One region of the Bradyrhizobium sp. SZCCHNRI3043 genome, then DNA from elsewhere that is predicted to be linked to it. Evidence: predicted binding sites of a transcription regulator. Region 1 holds the regulator's gene; each other region holds the start of a gene.
What was found. The regulator PhoB, encoded in region 1, activates phosphate uptake and scavenging genes when phosphate is short. The targets are predictions, from matches to a motif close to TGTCATNNANCTGTCAT.
Positions count from the first base shown of each region.

Region 2: a site for PhoB is predicted at 3,798-3,814, ahead of phnC (phosphonate ABC transporter ATP-binding protein). Genes of this name have one in related genera too.
Region 3: a site for PhoB is predicted at 3,191-3,207, ahead of QX124_RS16635 (PhnD/SsuA/transferrin family substrate-binding protein). Genes of this name have one in related genera too.

Region 1 is NZ_JAUHID010000001.1:651,773-659,288, forward strand. It holds gene pstS (phosphate ABC transporter substrate-binding protein PstS) at 1-591, shown strand, start outside; gene pstC (phosphate ABC transporter permease subunit PstC) at 688-1,686, shown strand; gene pstA (phosphate ABC transporter permease PstA) at 1,690-2,571, shown strand; gene pstB (phosphate ABC transporter ATP-binding protein PstB) at 2,568-3,389, shown strand; gene phoU (phosphate signaling complex protein PhoU) at 3,420-4,136, shown strand; gene phoB (phosphate regulon transcriptional regulator PhoB) at 4,153-4,860, shown strand; gene QX124_RS03085 (trypsin-like serine protease) at 5,008-6,324, shown strand; gene QX124_RS03090 (HoxN/HupN/NixA family nickel/cobalt transporter) at 6,495-7,516, shown strand, end outside.
Region 2 is NZ_JAUHID010000001.1:1,019,397-1,026,912, forward strand. It holds gene QX124_RS04870 (peroxiredoxin) at 1-540, opposite strand, end outside; gene QX124_RS04875 (DUF1045 domain-containing protein) at 1,186-1,896, opposite strand; gene QX124_RS04880 (alpha-D-ribose 1-methylphosphonate 5-triphosphate diphosphatase) at 1,903-3,087, opposite strand; gene QX124_RS04885 (chloramphenicol acetyltransferase) at 3,084-3,746, opposite strand; gene phnC (phosphonate ABC transporter ATP-binding protein) at 3,928-4,737, shown strand; gene phnD (phosphonate ABC transporter substrate-binding protein) at 4,817-5,749, shown strand; gene phnE (phosphonate ABC transporter, permease protein PhnE) at 5,845-6,729, shown strand; gene phnE (phosphonate ABC transporter, permease protein PhnE) at 6,726-7,516, shown strand, end outside.
Region 3 is NZ_JAUHID010000007.1:71,606-79,121, reverse strand. It holds gene QX124_RS16645 (sigma-54 dependent transcriptional regulator) at 1-761, opposite strand, end outside; gene QX124_RS16640 (HAMP domain-containing sensor histidine kinase) at 751-2,211, opposite strand; gene QX124_RS16635 (PhnD/SsuA/transferrin family substrate-binding protein) at 2,208-2,957, opposite strand; gene QX124_RS16630 (metalloregulator ArsR/SmtB family transcription factor) at 3,324-3,689, shown strand; gene QX124_RS16625 (arsenate reductase ArsC) at 3,682-4,209, shown strand; gene arsB (ACR3 family arsenite efflux transporter) at 4,213-5,268, shown strand; gene arsC (arsenate reductase (glutaredoxin)) at 5,265-5,666, shown strand; gene arsA (arsenical pump-driving ATPase) at 5,988-7,516, shown strand, end outside.

The DNA.
Region 1 (7,516 bases):
CCCAGCGTCAAGCTGCCGTCCGATGCGATCGCCGTGGTCCGCCGCTCCGACGGCTCGGGCACGACCTTCAACTTCACCTACTACCTCTCCGAGGTGAGCGCCGACTGGAAGAGCAAGATCGGCTTCAACACCGCCGTCGAGTGGCCGGTCGGTGTCGGCGCCAAGGGCAACGAGGGTGTGTCCGGCAACATCGGCCAGACCAAGAACTCGATCGGCTATGTCGAGTACGCCTATGCCAAGCAGAACAAGCTCACCTACACCGGCATGATGAACAAAGCCGGCAAGACCGTGCAGCCGACCGTCGAGGCCTTCCAGGCCGCGGCCGCGAATGCCGACTGGGCCAAGGCCCCCGGCTACTACGTGATCCTCGCCAACCAGCCCGGCGACAAGTCCTGGCCGATGACGGCGGCGACCTTCATCCTGATGCACAAGGAGCCGGCCGACAAGGCGGCGTCCGGCGAAGCCATCAAGTTCTTCAAGTGGTCGTTCGAGAAGGGCGGCAAGATGGCTGAGGAGCTCGACTACATCCCGATGCCCGACAGCGTCGTGAAGCTGATCGAGAAGACCTGGTCGGCCGACATCAAGAGCTGAGCTGGACGTATCGAAAATCCCCTCTCCCGGCCTCCGGGGGAGGGACGCTACCGGGGTTGCGGCGTGTCCAAGGAACAGGGGGCAGAATTGGCAGAGATGGCGGTTCAGACCGAAGTCAGCGATATCGCGGCCGCTGCCGGACCCTATGACCGGGCACGCGCGCTCAACGCCTTCAAGCTCGGCGACGTGACCTTCTATTGGATCACGCGGCTGTCCGCGATCTCCGTCCTGTTGATCCTGGGCGGCATCATCCTGTCGCTCATCGTTGGCGCATGGCCGGCCATGAGAGAATATGGCTTCGAATTCCTGTGGACGCGGCGCTGGGCGCCGTCGGCCGATCCGCCGGTGCTCGGCGCGCTCGGCCCTATCTACGGCACCTTGGTCACGTCCTTCATCGCGATGCTGATCGCCATTCCGGTCGGTCTGGGCATTGCGATCTTCCTCACCGAGCTGTGCCCGCAATGGCTGCGCCGTCCGATCGGACTTGCGATCGAGCTGCTCGCCGGCATTCCTTCGATCATCTACGGCATGTGGGGCTTCTTCGTGCTGGGGCCGTTCCTGGCCTATACGTTCCAGCCGTTCATGATCAATCTCTGCGCCGGCATCCCCGTGCTGCAGGACATCTTCGCCGGTCCGCCGTCCTATCTCAGCCTGTTCAACGCCTCGCTGATCCTGGCGATCATGGTGTTGCCGTTCATCACCTCGATCTCGGTCGACGTGTTCAAGACCGTCCCGCCGGTGCTGAAGGAAGCCGCCTACGGGGTCGGCTGCACCACCTGGGAGGTCGTGCGCAGCGTCGTCATTCCCTACACCCGCGTCGGCGTCATCGGCGGCGTCATGCTGGCGCTGGGCCGTGCGCTCGGCGAAACGATGGCGGTGACCTTCATCATCGGCAACTCGTTCCGGATCTCATCCTCGATCTTCGCGCCGGGCACCACGATCTCGGCCGCCATCGCCTCCGAATTCCAGGAGAGCGACGGGCTGCACCAGTCGAGCCTGATCCTGCTCGGTCTGCTGCTGTTCGTGCTCACCTTCTTCGTGCTGGCGAGCGCGCGGCTGATGCTCATGCGGCTCGAAGCCAAGGCGGGAAGATAAGCCATGTCCAGCGCTGATACGCTTACACTCGATGCGCCGGTCAATCCGATCTATGCGCGCCGGCGCCGCAGGGACATCGTGATCCGCGGCCTCTGCGTCGCCGCCGCGATGTTCGGCGTCACCTGGCTGGCGCTGATCCTGTTCACGCTGTTCTATAACGGACTCGCCGGCCTCAGCCTGCAGGTTTTTGCCGCCGACACGCCGCCACCCGGCTCCAGCGAAGGCGGCCTGCGCAACGCCATCGTCGGCTCCTTGATCATGACGATCATCGGCGTCGGCATCGGCGCGCCGCTCGGCCTGTTCGCCGGCACCTATCTCGCCGAATACGGCCGCAACGACCGCCTGACCTCGGTGATCCGCTTCATCAACGACATCCTGCTGTCGGCGCCCTCGATCATCATCGGCCTGTTCATCTATGGTGCGGTCGTGGTGCCGATGGGCGGCTTCTCGGCACTCGCGGGTTCCCTTGCATTGGCGGTCATCGTGATCCCGGTGGTGCTGCGCACCACCGAGGACATGCTGCTGCTCGTGCCCAACCCGCTGCGCGAGGCGGCGTCTGCGCTCGGCCTGCCGCGCTCGCTGGTGATCCGCCGCATCGCCTATCGGGCGGCGCGCTCGGGCCTCATCACCGGCGTGCTGCTTGCCACCGCCCGCGTCGCCGGCGAGACCGCGCCTCTGCTGTTCACCGCGCTGTCGAACCAGTTCTGGAGCCTCAACCTTTCCAGGACGATGGCGAACCTGCCCGTCACCATCAACAATTTCGTCCAGAGCCCTTATGCCTACTGGAAGCAACTGGCCTGGAGCGGAGCCCTTCTCATCACTCTGGCCGTGCTCGCCCTGAACATCGGTGCACGCATTCTCGGCGCCGAGAGGAACACCAAATGACCGAACTGTCCGTCTCCGTCAGTCAGCCCAATCACGCTCTTCACGGCAAGGCGCTTCCGGATGCGCCGGCCAAGGTGACTGCGCGCAACCTCAACTTCTACTACGGCGACCATCACGCGCTGAAGAACATCAACCTGTCGCTGGGCACCAACCGCGTCACCGCGTTCATCGGCCCGTCCGGCTGCGGCAAGTCCACGCTGCTGCGCATCTTCAACCGGATGTACGATCTCTATCCGGGCCAGCGCGCGACCGGGCAGCTGATGCTCGACAACACCAACATCCTCGATCCCAAGCTCGATCTGAATCTGCTGCGCGCCCGGGTCGGCATGGTGTTCCAGAAGCCGACGCCGTTCCCGATGACGATCTACGAGAACATCGCCTTTGGCATCCGCCTCTATGAGAAGATATCGAAGTCGGAGATGGACGACCGGGTCGAGAAGGCGCTGCGCGGCGGCGCGTTGTGGAACGAGGTCAAGGACAAGCTCAACGCCTCGGGCCTGTCGCTGTCCGGCGGCCAGCAGCAGCGACTGTGCATCGCGCGCACCGTGGCGGTCCGGCCGGAGGTGATCTTGTTCGACGAGCCGTGCTCGGCGCTCGATCCGATCTCGACCGCCAAGGTCGAGGAGCTGATCCAGGAGCTCGCCGAAAACTATACGATCGCCATCGTGACGCATAACATGCAGCAGGCGGCGCGCGTCTCCGACAAGACCGCCTTCATGTATCTCGGCGAGCTGATCGAGTTCGACGACACCAGCAAGATCTTCACCTCGCCGAGTGATCGGCGGACCCAGGATTACATCACCGGCCGGTTCGGCTGACGCCGACGACATTGTCTTCAGGAGATCATCATGGCCAGTGAACATACCGCCAAGGCGTTCGACAGCGATCTGCAGGACCTCACCCGTCTGGTATCGGAGATGGGCGGCCTCGCAGAGCGGCTGATCGTCGATTCCGTCGATGCGCTGGTGCGGCGCGACATCGCGCTCGGCCAGAAGGTGGTCGCCACCGACGCCGAGGTCGACAAGCTGCAGCGCATCATCGAGGAGCGCGCCGTGCTCACGATCGCCCGTCGCCAGCCGATGGCGGTCGACCTGCGCGAGATCGTCGGCGCGATGCGCGTGGCGACCGATCTGGAGCGCATCGGCGACCTCGCCAAGAACATCGGCAAGCGCGTCGCGGCGCTGGAGAGCGACTTCCATCCGCTGAAGCTGATCCGCGGCCTCGAGCACATGACCGATCTGGTGCAGTCGCAGGTCAAGACGGTGCTGGACGCCTATGCCGCGCATGACCTGCCGGCGGCGATGACGGTGTGGAAGGGCGACGAGGAAGTCGACGCCATCTGCACCTCGCTGTTCCGCGAGCTCCTGACCTACATGATGGAGGATCCGCGCAACATCTCGTTCTGCATCCACCTGATGTTCTGCGCCAAGAACATCGAGCGCATCGGCGATCACGCGACCAACATCGCCGAGACTGTATTCTATATGATCGAAGGCCAGCAGATCATGGACAAGCGCCCGAAGGGCGACATGACGAGCTTCGCGACGACGATTCCCGGTAACTAAGAGAGACGGTTCAGACATGGGCGCCCGAATTCTGGTGGTGGAGGACGAGGAGGCGCTGACGACGCTGCTGCGCTACAACCTCGAGGCCGAAGGCTACGAGGTCGAGACCGTGGCGCGCGGCGACGAGGCCGACACGCGGCTGAAGGAGCGCGTTCCGGATCTCGTCGTGCTCGACTGGATGCTGCCGGGCCTCTCCGGCATCGAGTTGTGCCGCCGCCTGCGCGCGCGCTCCGAGACCCGGCAACTGCCGATCATCATGCTGACGGCGCGCGGCGAGGAGAGCGAGCGCGTGCGCGGACTCGCCACCGGCGCCGACGACTACATCGTCAAGCCGTTCTCGGTGCCGGAGCTCCTGGCGCGCGTGAAAGGCCTGCTGCGGCGGGCGAGCCCGGAGCGGCTGGCGACCGTGCTGTCCTATGGCGACATCGAGCTCGACCGCGAGAAACGCCGCGTGGCGCGCTCGGGGCGGCCGATCGATCTCGGCCCGACCGAATACCGCCTGCTCGAATTCTTCCTCGAGCACCCCGGCCGCGTGTTCAGCCGCGAACAGCTGCTCGACAGCGTCTGGGGCCGCGACATCTACATCGACGAGCGCACCGTCGACGTCCATATCGGCCGCCTGCGCAAGCTGCTCAATCCCGGCCGCGAGCAGGACCCGATCCGCACCGTGCGCGGCGCCGGTTATGCGCTCGATGATCGCTTCGCCAAGAGCGAGCAGGTGTAAGGGGCGATCGGACGTGAGGACGAAGCAGGTGTGAGGCGCGAGCGGGCCCGATTGAGGAGATCGCGGTCCGCTTTCCGCCACGCCGCCGCCGTCTTGATCGTGTCTGCTTCGTGGCCCGTCACGATGTTTCGGTCCCAGCGGACGCCCTTGATCAAGACCATCATCATATCTCTTGCCGTGCTGCTCGGCGGCGCGGCGGGCGCCCCGGCCGCCGAGCTCGAAGACGCGGTCGCGGCGGCAGGCAACGGGCAGCATGCGGCGGCGATGCGACGGCTGCTGCCGCTGGCCGCCAAGGGCGATGCGCGGGCGCAGTTCGACGTCGGCTTCATGCAGGCGTTCGGCTGGGGCGTGCCGCGTAATCCGAGCGAGGCGCTGGCCTGGTACCGCAAGGCCGCCGATCAGGGGCTAGCCGTCGCGCAACATTATCTCGGCATCGCCTACGTCAATGGCGAGGGTGTTGCCTCGAACTACGGCGAAGCCAGTCGCTGGTTCAGCCGCGCGGCGGCGCAGGGCTTCGCCCAGTCGCAATACATGCTCGGCCTGATGCTGCTCGACGGCCGCGGTGTGAAACAGGACGTCGTGCAGGGCTATGCCTGGCTGGTGATGGCGGGCCGTAGTGGCGTGCGATCGGCCGGCCGCGACGTGCAGCGGGTCAGGTTGACCGAGCCGCAGCGCGTCCAGGCCCAGAGCGCCATTGCGTCCTGGCAGCCGAAACCGGAATCGGCGGATGCGGGCATTGCCACTCCGCGTCCGGAGCAACTGCTCGGGCTCGATCGCCACATCGGCGAGGTCGTCGATCCCACCTCCTGGCCGGCGTCGTCGATCGGCGTCGTCACCGTCGCGCAATACTCGAGCGGCGGCTGGTGCACCGGCACCCTGGTGGCGCCGCGCGTCGTGCTCACCGCCGCGCATTGCGTCTTCAACGGCGTGGCGCAGGTCAGCCCCGGCAATGTCCGCTTCCTGGCCGGCATGAACCGTGGCACGCCGGCGGCATCGTCGGTCGCCGACAAGCTGATCGTGGCGCCCGATTTCGTCCCGACCCGGCACGACAGATGGTCGCTCGACCGCTCGCCCGCCGATTGGGCGCTGATCGTGCTGAAGGATGCGCTGCCGTCGAAGCCGGTGGCGGTCAAGGCGCTGACCCGCGAGGAGCTCGCGGCTGCGACGACGGCCGGCACCATCTCCGAGATCGGCTATGGCCAGGAGCGGCGCTATTCGCCGACCGGCCAGCGCAATTGCAGCGCCGGCATGACCAAGGACGGGATGCTGCTGACGGTGCATTGTCTGGCCAATTTCGGCTATTCGGGCTCGCCGATCCTCGCCGAGGTCGGTGGGCAGCCTGCCGTGGTCGGCATCTTCTCGGCGTTCCACGAGGAGACCCGGCTGATGTTCGCCGCCCCCGCGAGCCAGTTCGAGGCGGTCGTGCGCCGCGAGATCGCGGCGCAGAGTGCCTCGGCGCGGTGAGGGAAGGAGCGAGAGAGACGAGGTCCCGCCGCTGGTCATGATCTGTGCGTGACTGGATAGCGGGTTGCCAAGCGAGAGGGCGGTCCGGGAAGCGCCACCCAGGTTTTCCTGCAGCTTTCGCCTGCAGCGGGGCCTTACCGAACTGGCCTGGCTCTTGCTATAGTCCGAGTATGACGATTGTTCAAATTGATCATCCTCGGGCCGCGCGGCTGCTGTGGTGGCGGTCGCAGCCCGGCCGGACCGTTGCGCTGGTCGCCGGACTGGTCGCCGCCAACGCGCTCGCCTGGGCCTGGGCGTTCGCGCTCTACGCCGACCGGCCCGCCATCGTCGGCACCGCGATGCTGGCTTGGCTGCTCGGACTGCGCCATGCGATCGATGCGGATCACATCGCGGCCATCGACAACGTCGTGCGGAAGCTGGTGCAGGACGGTAGCGCCCCGCGCGCCGCCGGCCTCTATTTTGCGCTCGGCCATTCCAGCGTCGTCGTTATCGCCACCATCGTCGTGAGCCTCATCGCCGGCGCCGACCTCCTGGATGAAGAGAGTGCGATCAGGGCGATCGGCGGCGTCATCGGCACGTCGGTATCGTCCGGCTTCCTGCTGCTTATCGCGTTGGCGAACCTCATTCTGTTCGTGAACCTCTGGCGCCGCGCCGCACAGCCGCAGTCCGAGATGGAAACCGCCGGAAACAGCGGACGGGGCATCCTCATCCGCCTGCTGCGCCCCGTGCTCCGCCTGGTGGGACGCGCCTGGCACATGTATCCGCTCGGCTTCCTGTTCGGTCTCGGCTTCGACACTGCGAGCGAGATCGGGCTTCTCAGCCTGTCGGCGACCGAGGCTGCGCGCGGCGCGAGCCTCGCCCATGTGCTGGTATTCCCGGCGCTGTTCGCGGCTGCGATGGCCACTGTCGACACCGCCGACAGCATGCTGATGGTCGGCGCCTATCGCTGGGCGCTGACCGATCCCGCACGCAAGCTGCGCTATAACCTCGTGATCACCGGCGCATCCGTTGCGATCGCGCTGGTGATCGGCAGCTTCGAGGCGTTCACGCTGTTGGCGCCGCGGCTTGGCCTGACGGGGGGATGGGCTGACGTCGCCACCGCGCTGGGCGACGATGTCGCCAATCTCGGAATCGTCGCGATCGGCCTGTTCGGACTGGTCTGGGCGGTCGCCATGCTGCTCGGTCGCAGTCA
Region 2 (7,516 bases), 370 kb from region 1:
GGTCTCGCCGCCGACTTCGCGGTTGCACGGGCAGAGCTCGTCGGTCTGCAGCGCGTCGAGCACGCGCAGCGTGTCCTTCGGAGCGCGGCCGACATTCAGGTTGGTCGCATAGACGTGCTGGATCGTGTTGTCGGGATCGACGATGAAGGTGTAGCGGTAGGCGACGCCGTCGGGCGAGCGGACGCCGAGGCCGTCGACCAATGCGCCCTTGGTGTCGGCGAATTGCCAGATCGGCAGCTTGTGCAGATCCTTGTGGTCGCGCCGCCAAGCCAGCTTGCAGAACTCGTTGTCGGTCGAGCCGCCGAGCACGACGGCGTCACGATCCGCGAAATCCTTCGCAAGGCGCGCGAACTCGGCGATCTCGGTCGGGCAGACGAAGGTGAAGTCCTTCGGATAGAAGAAGATGATCTTCCATTTTCCGGGGAAGCTGGTCTCGGTCAGGGTCTCGAAGGCGCTCTCGCCCTTCTCTTCCTGAAGATGAAAGCCGGGTTTCACGCCGACGATTTCAAACGATGGCAGCTTGCTTCCGATTCCGAGCATTGGGGCACTCCAAGAAAATTATTGCGCTGCAATAGCGAGGCTCATTGTGCATTGCAAGCGATATGCCATTCGTTTTTAATATCAGTGGATTGTCGAAAACCCGACACTTGGCGGCAACATGCAGCAAGTGCGAGGTCGTGGCGATGGGGAGCTTGTGGATGGAGCTGGCTTAGAGCGTCGGCTTCGTGACATTGCGATCGGACATCGAGCGACGACAGCCGGAGCGCGCGCGTCGTCGCCACGACAAAAGGAGGTTGATGTCCCGCTGGGTCGGAGTGCCATGCGATCTCGTGTTGACGGTCTCGACGGCGACCGACGTGCAATTTCTTTGTGCGGCCGAAGTGGCAAAATTGACATTATCGCCTTAGTAGCGATGCACGTTTGACCACGGCGACTCCTGAAGCGGCAGCAAGGCGACAAGCCGTCGGCAGATCGCGGCGCGGCACGGCGCAAGGTGTCGCACAGCGCACAGTGTTGTCAGCTTTTCAGCAGATCGCGTCTGTTATTTCGCCTTGCTGCGCGATGATCTGACCATAGTCTCCTCGCAGATTTTCATCACCATGAGCGAAACTGTCTCGGCATCAAAATCAAGCGCGAGCCTGTCGATCGATCGACAATGATTTCTCGCGACCTCAGCCGCGCTCGCTAGCTGCCTTGGACGGTCGTGAGCGGCCAGTCTCCGATGATGCGGAAACGCTGGTGGGCATTGGGCTGGCGGAACAACACAATCCTGTCGATCCGGAGCTCTGTCAGTGACAGTGCAGCGAATCTCTCCTGCAGCATCGTCAGGATCGGCCGGCGCCGTTCGTCGGACAGCCGGCAGGTCAGCGTCATGTGGAAGCGGAAATCCTCCATGACATAGGGATAACCCCAACGATCGAGATGATCGCGCTGCCGTGGTGTCAGCAGATCCGGCTTGCGCCGAGCACGGTCGTCGGCGGTCATCGGTGCGCGAAACGGCTCGAAGGCCTGGACACAATCGGCCGCGAACTGCTGCAGGATGGGGGACAGCTCGCCAGGGATCATCGCAATGAATCCGCTGATCGCGTCCACGATCGGACGGATGGCCGGGACGGCTCGCGGCGTGGCCGCGAACTCAGCACAAGCGGCGCAGAGCGCGGCTTCGCTCTCCGCATCCGCCAGCTCGAACGGAGCCTTCAAGGTCGCGTGAAAGCCGTATTTGCGCGGGTCTGCGGTCAGCTCAGTCCAGTCTGGAACCGCGCGGACGATCTCGCTCGGAAAGCTGCGGTCATCGCCGCTCCACGCGTCGTAACCGAGCAGGCGCGCGCCGAATTCCGCCAGGTCGGCTGTTGCTGGTGGAGCATAGTAGATCGCATAGCGCGGAAATTTGGCCATGGTTCGCTACTCCGCCGCCATGGCACGCGCCGGCCGGGCGTTCAGCCGGTCCGTCTCGGTGAGATAGACCAGCCGGCCGGACGCGATCACAGCGACGACGCGGGGGCGCAAAGGCATGCGGTCGTCGACCAGAATGATATCGGCGCGGCGGCCCTCGGCGAGCATGCCGCGGTCCGCCAGCCCGGCTGCGCGTGCAGGGCCGCCCGAGATCAGATCCCAGGCGCGCACCAGCGGAAGAACGCCGTCGGCAGCAAGCCGGTACGCTGCCAGCAGCGGCGCGGGATAGTAGTAGTCGGAGGCCAGCACCGAGCAGAGGCCCTTGGCGATCATGTCGCTGGCCTTCGTCCACCCGGTATGGCTGCCGCCACGGACGACGTTGGGCGCGCCGAATACGATCGCGTCGCCCCCTTGAGCGGCCTCGCGTGCAGTCTCCTCGTTGACCGGAAATTCTGCAATGGTCACTCCCTGGCTGCGAAACGCCTTGCGCATGGCCGGGCTGTCGTCGTCATGCGACAGCATGCGGACACCAGCCTTGCGTGCGATCTCGGCCAGCCGCGCGATCGAGGCCGGAACGGCATCGGCGCGAGAGGCGATGCGCGCAACCAACCGGTCGAACTCCGCGTCGGGCAGGCCGGTGCGGTCGACCATGCGCTGGCGCTTGTGCGGCTTGTCCAGACTCGCCACCGTCGAGTCCATGTGATCGTTGAACGCGAACAGGTCGACGCGCCGGTCGGCGAGCCATTGCCAGATCTCCTGCTCATCGTCGAGATTGAAGGTCTCGTGGCGCAGATGAAAGCGCGTGTCGGCCGCGAGCTGCGGGCGCAGCGCTTCGATCGATTCGAGCAGGCGCCGCGCATTGTCGGCGCTGCGCAGGCCCGGCTCCCATGACCAGGTCGTCGCGTGAAAGACCGTGGTGATGCCATTGCTGATGGCCTGGCGGTCGCTGTCGATCAGCGCGACGTCTGTCGGGAAATCGACCCCGGCGCGCGGCATCATCTGGCGCTCGAACGCATCGCCGTGGATGTCGACGATGCCGGGGAGCACGGTGAGCCCCTCCGCATCGAGTTCGAGACCCGACCGGTGTCCCGGTGTCCCGATGCCGGCGATCACGCCGCCGGATATGATCAAGGAAGTGTCTACGAGGTCGGTATCGACGAGGCAGCGGCCCCGCGAGATGGAGATATCGGTCATGGGGCGGCACTCTGCCGCACCGCGACGCGCGCGTCGAGGGCAGCCTCGTATTTGTCGAGAAACGCAGTGATCGCGAGCTTGCGGAAATCCGGCAGCGCCGCGCGCAGCGCCTCGTGATTCCAATCCCACCACGCCAGATCCAGCAGCCGCTGCTCGACCTCGCGCGGAAACCGGCGCTTGATCGGCCGCGCCGGATTGCCGGCGACGATGGTATAGGCCGGAACGTCCTTGGTCACGATGGCTCCGGCCGCCACGACCGCGCCGGTGCCGATGTTGCGGCCCGGCAGCACGATCGCGCCATGGCCGATCCAGACATCGTGTCCGATCTGGACATGATGCTCTCTCCGCCAGGCGAAGAACTCCACATCGTCGGGCTCTCCTGGAAAATAGGCGCTGGCGCGATAGGTGAAATGGGCCTGCGTCGCCCGCTGCATCGGGTGGTTGCCCGGATTGATCCGGGTCATCGCCGCGATCGAACAGAACTTCCCGATCGTCGTGTAGGTGATCTGGGAATCGTTGACCACATAGGAGTAGTCGCCCATCGTCACCTCCTGCAGGATGGTGCGGGCGCCGACCTCACAATAGGCGCCAAGCGTCACGTCCTGGAGCTTGGCCGAAGGGTCAACGGTTGGTTCAATTGAAAGCGACTTGCCGGCCATCTCACGTCCTGACTCTACTCTCTACATCTGTGAAGGTGTCGGATCTCCCCTATGACAGGCGCGTGACATCTGCATGACTGCGACCGGCGTGTGGACGAGCGCGGCGCTGCGGTGTCGCTGTCACATAACTGTAGAATCCAGACGCTAGCGATAGGCCAGAGCGAGGCGTCTGGAGAATTCAATGCTGGTGGTGGATGGCCTGACGTGCCGTTTTGGCATGAAAGCCGCAGTCGACAATGCATCCTTCTCAGTTGCACCCGGCAGCTTCGTCGGCGTGATCGGGCGTTCCGGAGCCGGCAAGTCGACCCTGCTGCGGTCCATCAATCGTCTGAGCCCGGTGAGCGGCGGCCGCATCCTCTTCAAGGATCTCGATGTGACGGCGCTGCGCGGCCGCGATCTGCGGCAGTGGCGTGCGCGCTCGGCGATGATCTTCCAGCAGTTCAATCTGGTCGGCCGATTGGACGTGCTGACGAACGTGCTGATGGGGCGACTCGCCGAAATCCCGTCGTGGCGCTCGCTGGCGCAGCTCTGGCCGGCGGAGGATGTCGCCATGGCGCTGTCCGCGCTCGAGCAGTTCGACATGGCCTCCCTCGCAGCGCAGCGCGCCGATCAGCTCTCGGGCGGGCAGCAGCAGCGCGTCGCGATTGCGCGCGCGATGGTGCAGAACCCCGAGATCATTCTCGCAGACGAGCCGATCGCCTCGCTCGATCCCCGTAACACCAAGATCGTGATGGACGCGCTGCTGCGCATCAACAAGCATTTCGGCATCACCGTCGTCTGCAATCTGCATTCGCTCGATCTGGCGCGCAGCTATTGCGATCGCCTGATCGGCATGGCGACCGGACGGATCGTGTTCGACGACGTGCCGTCGGCGCTGACGGCGCAGATCGCACGTGAACTCTATGATCTCGAGGCGGACGAGGTGATGGGTTCGATCCATCCGGCACCGGCGGCAACGGTGCCGGCACTCGGCGAAGCCGCCGTAGCCTGAGACGCGGATTTCTGCAAGCTCGAGCTTCCGCATGGCGCGGGGGCGAGACCTGTTACTTACTGCAACAAGAGGGCATGTTATGATCAATCGTCGCATCGTTCTGGCGGGCGTCGCTGCGCTGGCTTTCACGGCCTCGGCGTCAGCCGAGGACTGGAAGGCGAAGTATCCTGAGCTGACCTTCGCCGTGGTCCCGGCAGAGAACGCCTCGGGTGTCACCGAGCGCTGGACGCCTTTCGTGAACTATCTCTCGAAAGAGCTGGGCGTGAAGGTGACGCTGCGTATCGCCAACGATTACGCGGCCGTGATCGAAGGCCAGCGCGCCGGCAACATCCACATCGCGAGCTATGGCTCGGCGTCGTTTGCCCGCGCCCGGCTCACCGGCGTCAAGACCGATGCCTTCGCCAACGACATCAACTCCGACGGCAGCACCGGCTACTATTCGGTGTTCTTCGTCAAGGCGAGCAGCCCGTACCGGAAGGTCGAAGACCTCAAGGGCAAGAATCTCGGCCTCGTCGATCCGAACTCAACGTCGGGCAACAACGTGCCCCGCTTCGAGCTCAACAAGATGGGCGTGACCGACGCCGAGACGTATTTTGGCAAGGTTGTCTTCACCGGCAGCCACGAGAACGCGGTGCTGGCCCTGTCTCAGGGGACTGTCGACATCGCGGCCAACCAATGGACGAGCGACAACGATTCGACGTTGGCCCAGATGCTGACCAAGGGCATGCTGAAGAACGCTGACGGTTCGCCGATGAAGAAGGACGACTTCCGCATCATTCACAAGTCGGCGCCGATCATCAACGGCCCCTACGCCTACAACACGGACCTGCCGGACGATCTGAAATCGGCGATCGCCAAGGCCTTCTTCGATGCGCCGATCAAGGACAAGGCCGCCTTCGACCGTCTCTCCGACGGCCAGAAGAAGGGCTTCCACCCTGCCACGACGAAGGACTGGGACGGCACGATCGACCTGATCAAATTCGTCGACAGCCTGCGCAAGAAGGCGTCCTGATCGACGATCCATCGATGGTGAGCCGGGTCCCGTGGGGCCCGGCTCGTCCGTTGAAGAATCCCTCACACGTCCGAACCAAGAGCAGCACGAAGCCGATGGCTGTTGCCGTTTCGATCCTTCCGAGCCAGCAGCTTGCGGCTCTGAACGAGACCTATCGGCGGGCCGTTTCGCGCCGTCGATTGCGTCTTGCCCTGTCCGCCATGGTATTCCTGGCGGTGCTCTTCGCCGCGGCCATCGGTGCCGAGGTCAATCTGCGGACGTTCTATACCTACTTCGGCAACTTCATCAGCTACTTCGATCGCATCTTCACGCTCGACGACGGGCAGCGGGTCTGGACCAATCTGCCCGAATGGTTCTGGGGCTTCAAGAAGTGGATCAAGCTGCTGGCAGAGACGCTGCTGATCAGCTACGTCGGCACGATGGCCGGAATGCTCGTCGCATTCGGTCTCAACTTCCTCGCCGCCGAGAACACCTCGCCCGCGCCGTGGATCCGCTTCACGGTGCGCCGGCTCCTGGAATTCGCCCGCACCGTTCCGAGCGTCGTGTTCGCCCTGATCTTCGTCATTGCTTTCGGGCTTGGGCCGATCCCGGGCGTGCTCGCCATCGCCCTTCATTCGAGCGGTGCGCTCGGCAAGCTGTTCTCCGAGGTCGTTGAGAATGCCGACATGAAGCCGGTCGAGGGCGTGCGCGCCACCGGCGCGAGCTGGCTGTCTTGCATGCGATTTGCCGTGCTCCCTCAGGTTATTGCGGGTTTCTCCAGCTACACCTTGCTGCGCTTCGAGATCAACGTGCGCGAGGCTTCCGTGATGGGCTTCGTCGGCGCCGGCGGCATCGGCCAGGAGCTCGTGGTCGCGATCCGCAAGTTCTACTATTCCGACGTCAGCGCCATCCTCGTCATGATCGTGGTCACGGTGTTCCTGATCGATATCGGCACCGGCTGGCTACGCGGCCGCCTGTTCGGCTCGGAGGCCCGCACATGAGCATCTCCGGCTCACCGGACGCGAAGCAGCTTGCCGAGCGCTACCCGCATATTTTCAATCGGTCCCTGTCCGCACGTTTCGCAACGCCGGTCGTGCTGCTGCTGGCTCTGGCCATCTTCGTCTTTGGTCTCGTCGATCTCGACTTCTCGCCGTCGCGGATGCTGTCCGGCCTCGGCCAGCTCGGCTGGATCGCGCGAATGATGCTGCCGCCAGATCCTGGCTCGTCGCTTCCGATCTATCTCAAGGCGCTCGGCGAGACGCTCTCGATCGCGGTGCTCGGCACCACCTTGGCGGCCGTCTTCGCGCTTCCGGTCAGCCTGCTTGCGGCCAGGAATATCGTCCCGTCGGCCGTCTTCCGCTTTCCGGTGCGTCGCCTGTTCGACACCATTCGCGGCGTCGACACGCTGATCTGGGCGCTGGTCTGGATCAACGTCGTCGGCCTCGGGCCCTTCGCCGGCGTGCTGGCGATTGCGGTTTCGGATTTCGGTGCGCTCGGCAAGCTGTTCTCGGAGGCGATGGAGAGCGCCGACCGGAAGCAGGTTGAGGGCGTGCGTGCGGCCGGCGGCAGCGCGTTGCACGAGATCCGCTTCGGCCTGCTGCCGCAGGTTCTTCCGGTGATTGCCGGCCAGGTGCTCTACTTCATCGAATCCAACACGCGCTCGGCGACGATCATCGGCATCGTCGGCGCGGGCGGCATCGGGCTACAACTGGCCGAGCAGATCCGCGTGCTGGAATGGCAGAAGGTGTCGTTCCTGATCCTGATGATCCTGGTGGCGGTGGCCGCGAT
Region 3 (7,516 bases), on a different contig from region 1:
CGGTAGAAGCGGCGCTCGTCAAGCAGCCGAAGCAACTTTGCCTGAAGTTGCAGTGGCAGCTCGGCGACCTCGTCGAGAAAGAGGGTCCCGGATTGGGCACGCTCCGCATACCCGAGGTGCCTGCTGTTGGCCCCCGTGAAGGCGCCCTTCTCGTGTCCGAAGACCTCGCTCTCGAGCAGACTGTCCGGGATGGCGGCGCAGTTGACTGCCACGAATGGCCGGGAAGCGGCATCCGAAATGTTGTGGAGGTGGCGTGCGCAGACCTCCTTGCCAGAGCCGGTCTCGCCGGTGAACAGCACAGGCGTATTGCGGCCGGCCATGCGGGCGAGCAGTTCCTCGATGCGGCGCATCTGCTGCGACAGTCCCAATACGCCGTCCGGAACCGCCGGCCTACGGCCGATCAGAGCGCGGGCGCGCGATATCAGATCGTCGAGTTCGAATGGCTTGGTCACGTAGTCGCCCGCGCCGGCCCTGATGAGAGCCACCGCATGGTCGATCTGGCCGTATGCGGTCATGAACAGAAACGGCGGGGCGGCACTTTCGCCGCTCACTTTCCGGAAGATGTCCTCACCCGACATGTCCGGCAAACGGATGTCACAGATGACAAGATCGGGGGCACCTCGCCTCAGGCCCGCGAGAGCTTCCTGGCCGCTGCGCCACCACTCGACCTTGCAGCCTTCCAGCTCCAGGTACTGGTTGAGGGATTCTCCCATGATCGGATCGTCTTCGATCACAGCGATGGACACTGACTCAGGCAACATTGCGCTGCTCCTCCCCCGAGCCATCGGGTATCGCTATGGAGATCGCCGTTCCGCCGCCGGCCGGATGCTCGACTCGGATGGAGCCGCCGACTTCCAGAACGAGACGCCGAATGATCCAAAGGCCAAGGCCGGGCTCTCCGGGCCGCGGCGCGGCATCCGCTTCACGGCTTTCGAGGTAGCTGACCCTATCCTGGTCGAGTCCGGCGCCTTCGTCGCTCACTGTCAGGACTAGGCTGCCGTCCACCAGTCCCGCTTCGAATGCGATACGGCCGGCGGGCGCGCTTGCTTGGCACGCGTTGAGCAGCAGATTAAGCGCGGCCTGACGGACGGCATTCGCTCTGACGGGAATCTCGCCGGGAAGCTCGTTCGCCCACGACAGCGAAAGGTTTCTGCGATCGAGCTCGGGACCGATCAGAAGACGCAGATCCTCGATGTCGCTTGGCTTGAGCGGACGCATCGCGGTGTCGACACGGTGGGTCACCAATGCGGACCTCACGACGTCGCGGATGCCCGCGAGCCCCCGCTCGAGAAGAGAGAGTGCACGCTCCCGAACCCCGAGCTGATGGCCATGTCGCCGAAGCGTCTCGATCGCGTTGAACATGCCTCCCAGGGGATTGTTGATTTCGTGGGCCATCCCGGAGGCAAGACGGCCGAGGCTAGTGAGGCGTTGCTCTTCCGCGACGCGAGCAGCCAGCGCCTCACGCTCGTTCCATGATCGCACCATCATGTTGTAGTGTCTGAATAGGCGACCGAACTCCGAACTGGGCGGTCCGACATCCTCATCTGCGATGCACAGCAGTTCGCCGGACTGCCCCCGCCTGAAATGCGTGGTCAAGAGCTGCACCGGTCGCAGCATTCTGCGCACTGCGATGAAGCCGACCGCCGCGACCAGCATAGTGATGGCGATATTGGTCGCGACCAACGTCCAGAGCACGTCCCGCCGCTCCTTGAATCGAGCGCCGACGTCGAATTGGGTGTAGATCACCCCGATGCGACGCCCCTGATCGAGCAGCACGCGGCGGACGCCGGCACGCTCGGCCTGCTCGTCAAGCCAGCTATCGTTTGCGTCCGCAAACCGATCGACGATCGACTTCGGCACGGGTGCAAAGGCCGGCACGGTACGGGGATCGAAGGAAGCCAGGACGATGCCGTCGGGTTCCGCCACCACCGTCTCGAGAATCGTCAAGCCGCGGTACAGTGAACGAGCGCGGTCGAGATTGTCGAACGTCTCCCAGGCGTCCCCACGGATCACCGCAGGCATCACCGACGACGAAAGCCCGTCCAGGTAGGCGGCGGTCAATTCCCGGAAATGGCGATCCTGGGTTTCGGCGAGCCTCTTGAGCACCTGATCTGTGAGCACCACCCCGATGGCGATCATGAGCAGCGCCACAAGCGCAGGGACCTTGATCACGACCGGCAGATTCGATCTCAGGTCGAAGCGAGCGCTCATCCGAGGCTCCGAACATAGTTCATCTTCGCCGCAATTGTGTCGAACAGGGATGGATCGCTTCTCGTGAATCCATCGAGATGCAGCATCTGCAGCACTCGACGGGCTTCTGGATCGGAGGACATCCCGACGAATGCGGCGGCCAGGTCATCGACCGAAAGCCCGCTCGGGCGGTTCTTTCCGCACGCCACCGGCGGAAATCCTAGCCATTCCGATTGTCGCAACACGCGAGTTGGAGCCGTCAAATCGGGCTCTACGATGCTGAGGACTTCCCACACGTAGCCATCGACGGATCCGCTATCCGCCAGCCCGGAGGCGACTGCGCGGACGACGTTGCGATGACCATAGGTGAAGAAGTGATGCCTGAAGAAATCCTCCGGCTTGGTGTGCATATCGGTCAGAAGGGCGCGAGTGACGAGGAAGCCGGAATTGCTGTCGGGATCGGAGAACGCGTGCGTGTCGCCTTTCAGATCGGGAAAGGACTCGGCCTTACGGCGGGCATCGACGATCACGTAGGACTGGTACAGCGGCCGGCCATTCCACACCGGGACCGCGACAAGTTCGAGCTGCTCGCGGAACTGAACGTAGGGATAGCCGCAGATCCAGGCCGCATCGATTTGTCCGTTCACCAGAAGAAGCGTGATTTCCTGGTAAGTTCGGCGCGTGAGGATCTGGACTTCCCTGCTCCAAATGCGCTCAAGATAAGAGCGAAGTGTCGCCAACAGCTCCAGGTCGGAAGTCAGAAGCACGGGCGTGAGCCCAATCTGCACCGGCCGCGGATCAGCCGCTACGGCGCGTCTGCCCTTAAGAGCAATCGTACTCGCCGCTAGTCCGGATAGGACTGCGCGCCTCGTGACTCGCGTTCTATTCGCATGTGATGCAGGGGCCTGCCTTTGACGCAAACCCATGGCGATCCCTCCTAGAGCATCGTCGCCCCTTTTTTCTTAGAGAGTATCGAATGGCGTCTGGCGCGGCAACGAATATGACAGGCATGTGACAGTGAGGTATTGAGATAGCTCAAGCAACAGCTCACCGGCGCGCGTCTCAAGGACCTGCGGGAGCTCAGCGCCACTCTGTGGTTGACAGAGTACTGTAATATCCATAAGTCTAGAAATATGGATAATGAAGAAGCGGTCTTGGCGCTCGCCGCGCTCGCTCAGCCCACTCGGCTGAACGCATTTCGTATTCTGGCAAGTCATGAGCCGGAGGGTCTGTCGGCCGGAGAGCTTGCTCGCGCCCTGGAAGTCCCCCAGAACACGCTCTCGGCGCACCTTTCGATCCTTTCAAGGGCGGACCTCGTCACCTCGGAGCGACACAGCCGGTCGATCATCTATCGCGCGAATCTTGCCGAATTCCAGAAGGTGGCGCTGTTTCTGCTGCAGGACTGCTGCGGCGGCCGGCCCGAAGTCTGCGCACCATTGATTGAAAGCCTTGCGCCTTGCTGTCCTCCGAAAAAGAAAAGGGAGCGAAGCCGTGTCTGATCACCTCTACAACGTTCTCTTCCTCTGCACCGGCAACTCTGCCCGTTCAATCATGGCGGAATCGATCCTGCGAAAGGATGCCGGCGGCCGCTTCCGGGCGTTCTCGGCAGGCAGCACGCCGAAGGGCGCGGTCAACCCGCTGGCGCTACGCACTCTCCAAAGCCTGGACTATCCGACCGACGGCTTGCGCTCGAAGAGCTGGCTCGAGTTCGCCGCCCCCGATGCACCCGTCATGGATTTCGTCTTCACGGTCTGCGACAACGCCGCCGGTGAGACCTGTCCGGTGTGGCCTGGACAGCCGATGACCGCTCACTGGGGCATCGAGGATCCCGCCGCAGTCGAAGGTACTGATCTCCAGAAGGAGGCGGCATTCGTGACCGCCTTCCGGTACCTGAAGAATCGCATCGGTACCTTCACCAATCTTCCTCTGCGCAGCATCGACAAACTGTCGCTCGGCACCAAGTTGCGCGAGATCGGCCGGTCGGAAGGCGCGAGTTCATCCCGCAACGACGTGGCCTGACACATGAGCATCTTCGAACGTTACCTCACACTTTGGGTTGCCCTCTGCATCGTCGCCGGCGTCGTGCTCGGCCACTTCATGCCTAGCTTCTTCGGAGTGGTTGCAGCCGCGGAAGTGGCCAAGGTCAATTTGCCGGTGGCAGTCCTGATCTGGCTGATGATCGTGCCGATGCTGCTGAAGATCGACTTCGGTGCTTTGAGCCAGGTCCGAGAGCACTGGCGCGGCGTGGGGGTTACCCTGTTCATCAATTGGGCCGTCAAACCGTTCTCGATGGCGCTTCTCGGCTCCTTCTTCATCGGCAACGTGTTCGCGCCGATGCTGCCGTCCGCGCAGATCCCATCCTACATCGCGGGTCTGATCCTGCTCGCAGCCGCTCCTTGCACCGCGATGGTGTTCGTCTGGTCGAACCTGTGCGAAGGGGAGCCTCACTACACGCTCAGCCAGGTCGCATTGAATGACGTGATCATGGTCTTCCTGTTCGCGCCGCTGGTGGGGCTTCTGCTCGGTGTAGCCTCCATCAGCGTTCCCTGGGCGACGCTTCTGCTCTCGGTCGTCCTGTACATCGTTGTGCCGGTCGTCGTAGCGCAGGCCTGGAGGACGTCCCTTCTCGCCGCTGGCGGTGGCGCCTTCGAGCGGACCATGCGGAGGCTGCAGCCATTGTCGCTTGTTGCTCTGCTGGCGACGCTAGTTCTGCTGTTCGGTTTCCAGGGTGAGCAGATCGTCAAGCAGCCGGTCGTGATCGCGATCCTCGCCGTGCCGATTCTGATCCAGGTCTATCTCAACGCCGGTCTCGCCTACTGGCTGAGCCGGCGCTTCGGCGTCGCCTGGTGTGTCGCTGCACCTGCGGCGCTGATCGGCGCCAGCAACTTTTTCGAGCTCGCGGTTGCTGCTGCCATCAGCCTGTTCGGACTCGACTCCGGAGCTGCGCTTGCGACCGTGGTGGGCGTGCTGGTCGAAGTGCCCGTGATGCTGTCGGTGGTCCGCATCGTGAAGGCGACTCGCGGCTGGTATGAATCCGGAGCGAATGCGGCCAAGCCCGCGATGGAGGCTCACAGATGACCATTACAATCTACCACAATCCAGATTGCGGTACGTCCCGCAACACGCTCGCTATGATCCGGCAAAGCGGCATCGAGCCTGAGATCATCGAGTACCTCAAGACGCCGCCGTCGCGCGATAAGCTCCAGGAGCTCATCACCACCATGGGAATTCCGGTTCGCGACCTGTTGCGCGAGAAGGGAACGCCCTACAAAGAACTTGGCCTCGGCGATCCGAAGTGGACCGACGACGAACTGCTGGATTTCATGATCGCGCACCCGATCCTAATCAATCGCCCGATCGTCGTCACGCCGAAGGGCGTCCGGTTGTGCAGACCGTCGGAAGCGGTCATCGATCTCCTTAACGGCCCGTTCGGGCGGTTCGTCAAGGAGGATGGCGAGGTCATCGAGCCCAGATGAGCCGGTACAACGACCGCATTAGATCGCTCGGTCGAAGGCGATGCGGGGCGCAGTGTCCGACGGCTTAAGCGCCAGAGGGCCGGCCTCAGGCGTGCCCAGAACACACCATCGATACCTATTTTGTTGTTGCCTCGTAGCCCGTTGGTCACTCCCATTCGTTGATTCCATCGCAACAGAGGAGCTCGCGGCGTTGCTATTGAATCTCCGCAGGTATCCCATCGCAAAGCGATGCAACGATGCGGTCATTTTGAACGCAACGCTCGTCGCACCCATCGGACTGACGGCAATTGCATGACTGCTGCGTCTGCAGGACAGCTTATTATGTCTCACTTTCGCGCGCTGAACGCCCCGACGCCGTATCTGTTTTTCACCGGGAAGGGTGGTGTCGGTAAGACGTCGCTTGCATGTGCCACCGCTGTTGGCCTCGCCGACCGTGGACTACGCGTTCTTCTCGTCAGTACCGACCCGGCGTCGAACCTGGACGAGATGCTCGAAGTCACTTTGACTGATCGCCCAGCGCCGGTGGCAAACGTGGCCGGACTTTCGGCGATGAATATCGATCCCGAAGCTGCTGCCGAGAGCTATCGCACCCGGGTCCTCGAACAGCTCGGACCGGAAGTCACCGCCGGTGAGCGGTCGACTGTGCGCGAGCAGCTCTCCGGAGCTTGCACCACCGAAATAGCCGCCTTCGACGAGTTCGTGGGACTGCTGGACGGCGATATGGCAGGATTCGATCACATCATATTCGATACGGCCCCGACTGGCCACACTCTACGGCTGCTCAGCCTGCCAAAGGCATGGACCGGCTTTCTCAAGGACAATGACCGAGGAGCGTCCTGCCTCGGGCCGCATTCAGGCTTGAAGATGCAGGAGGACCGCTTTCGCAAGGCGCTCCAGGCCTTGGGCGATTCCGAGCGGACCACTATCGTTCTCGTCACCCGCGCCGACAAGGGGGCCATCCGTGAGGCGGCCAGAACATCGGGCGAACTCGATGCGCTCAATCTCTCGAACCAGCTCCTCATGGTGAACGGGCGCTTCCACGCGGCGGATCGAACTGATGTCGTCGCGACTGCCCTTGAGCGGGATCAGGACGAGGCACTAGCGGCAATGCCTGCGTCGCTCACGAAACTTCCGCGAGACGAAATCCCGTTGCTTGGTTTCGACATCGTGGGTCTGACGGCTCTGAGGGCGCTTCTGCCGTCCTCCAGCCAGCCTTCAGTAGCTGCGAGCATGCCGAACCTGGAACCGGTTGACCTGCCGGGCCTGGACCGGTTGGTCGATGACATCGCGCGGGATAAGCACGGCCTCATCATGGTCATGGGCAAGGGCGGCGTCGGAAAGACGACGATTGCTGCCGCCATTGCCGTGGGATTGGCCAAGCGGGGTCATGCCGTCCACCTCAGCACCACCGATCCCGCAGCTCATGTCGCTTTCGTGGTCGATGGCGCCATGCCTGACCTCACCGTTGACCGGATCGACCCTCGGGTCGAGACGGAGCGGTATGTCGCGAAAATCCTGGCAAGTCGGGGTCGTGATCTGGACGAGCAAGGCAAAGCTCTGCTGCTCGAGGACCTCGCTTCGCCATGTACCGAGGAAGTCGCCGTCTTCCATGCCTTCTCGCACATTGTTGCGGAGGCGCGTAGCGACTTCGTCGTGCTCGATACGGCGCCCACAGGCCACACGCTACTCCTGCTGGATGCGACCGGGGCCTATCATCGCCAGATGACAAGCCAACTTGCGCCAAGCGGAGCCGGGCGTATCGTCACCCCGCTAATGAGGCTGCAAGACCCCACCTACACAAGGGTGATCCTGGTGACGCTGCCGGAGACGACTCCGGTTTCAGAGGCCGC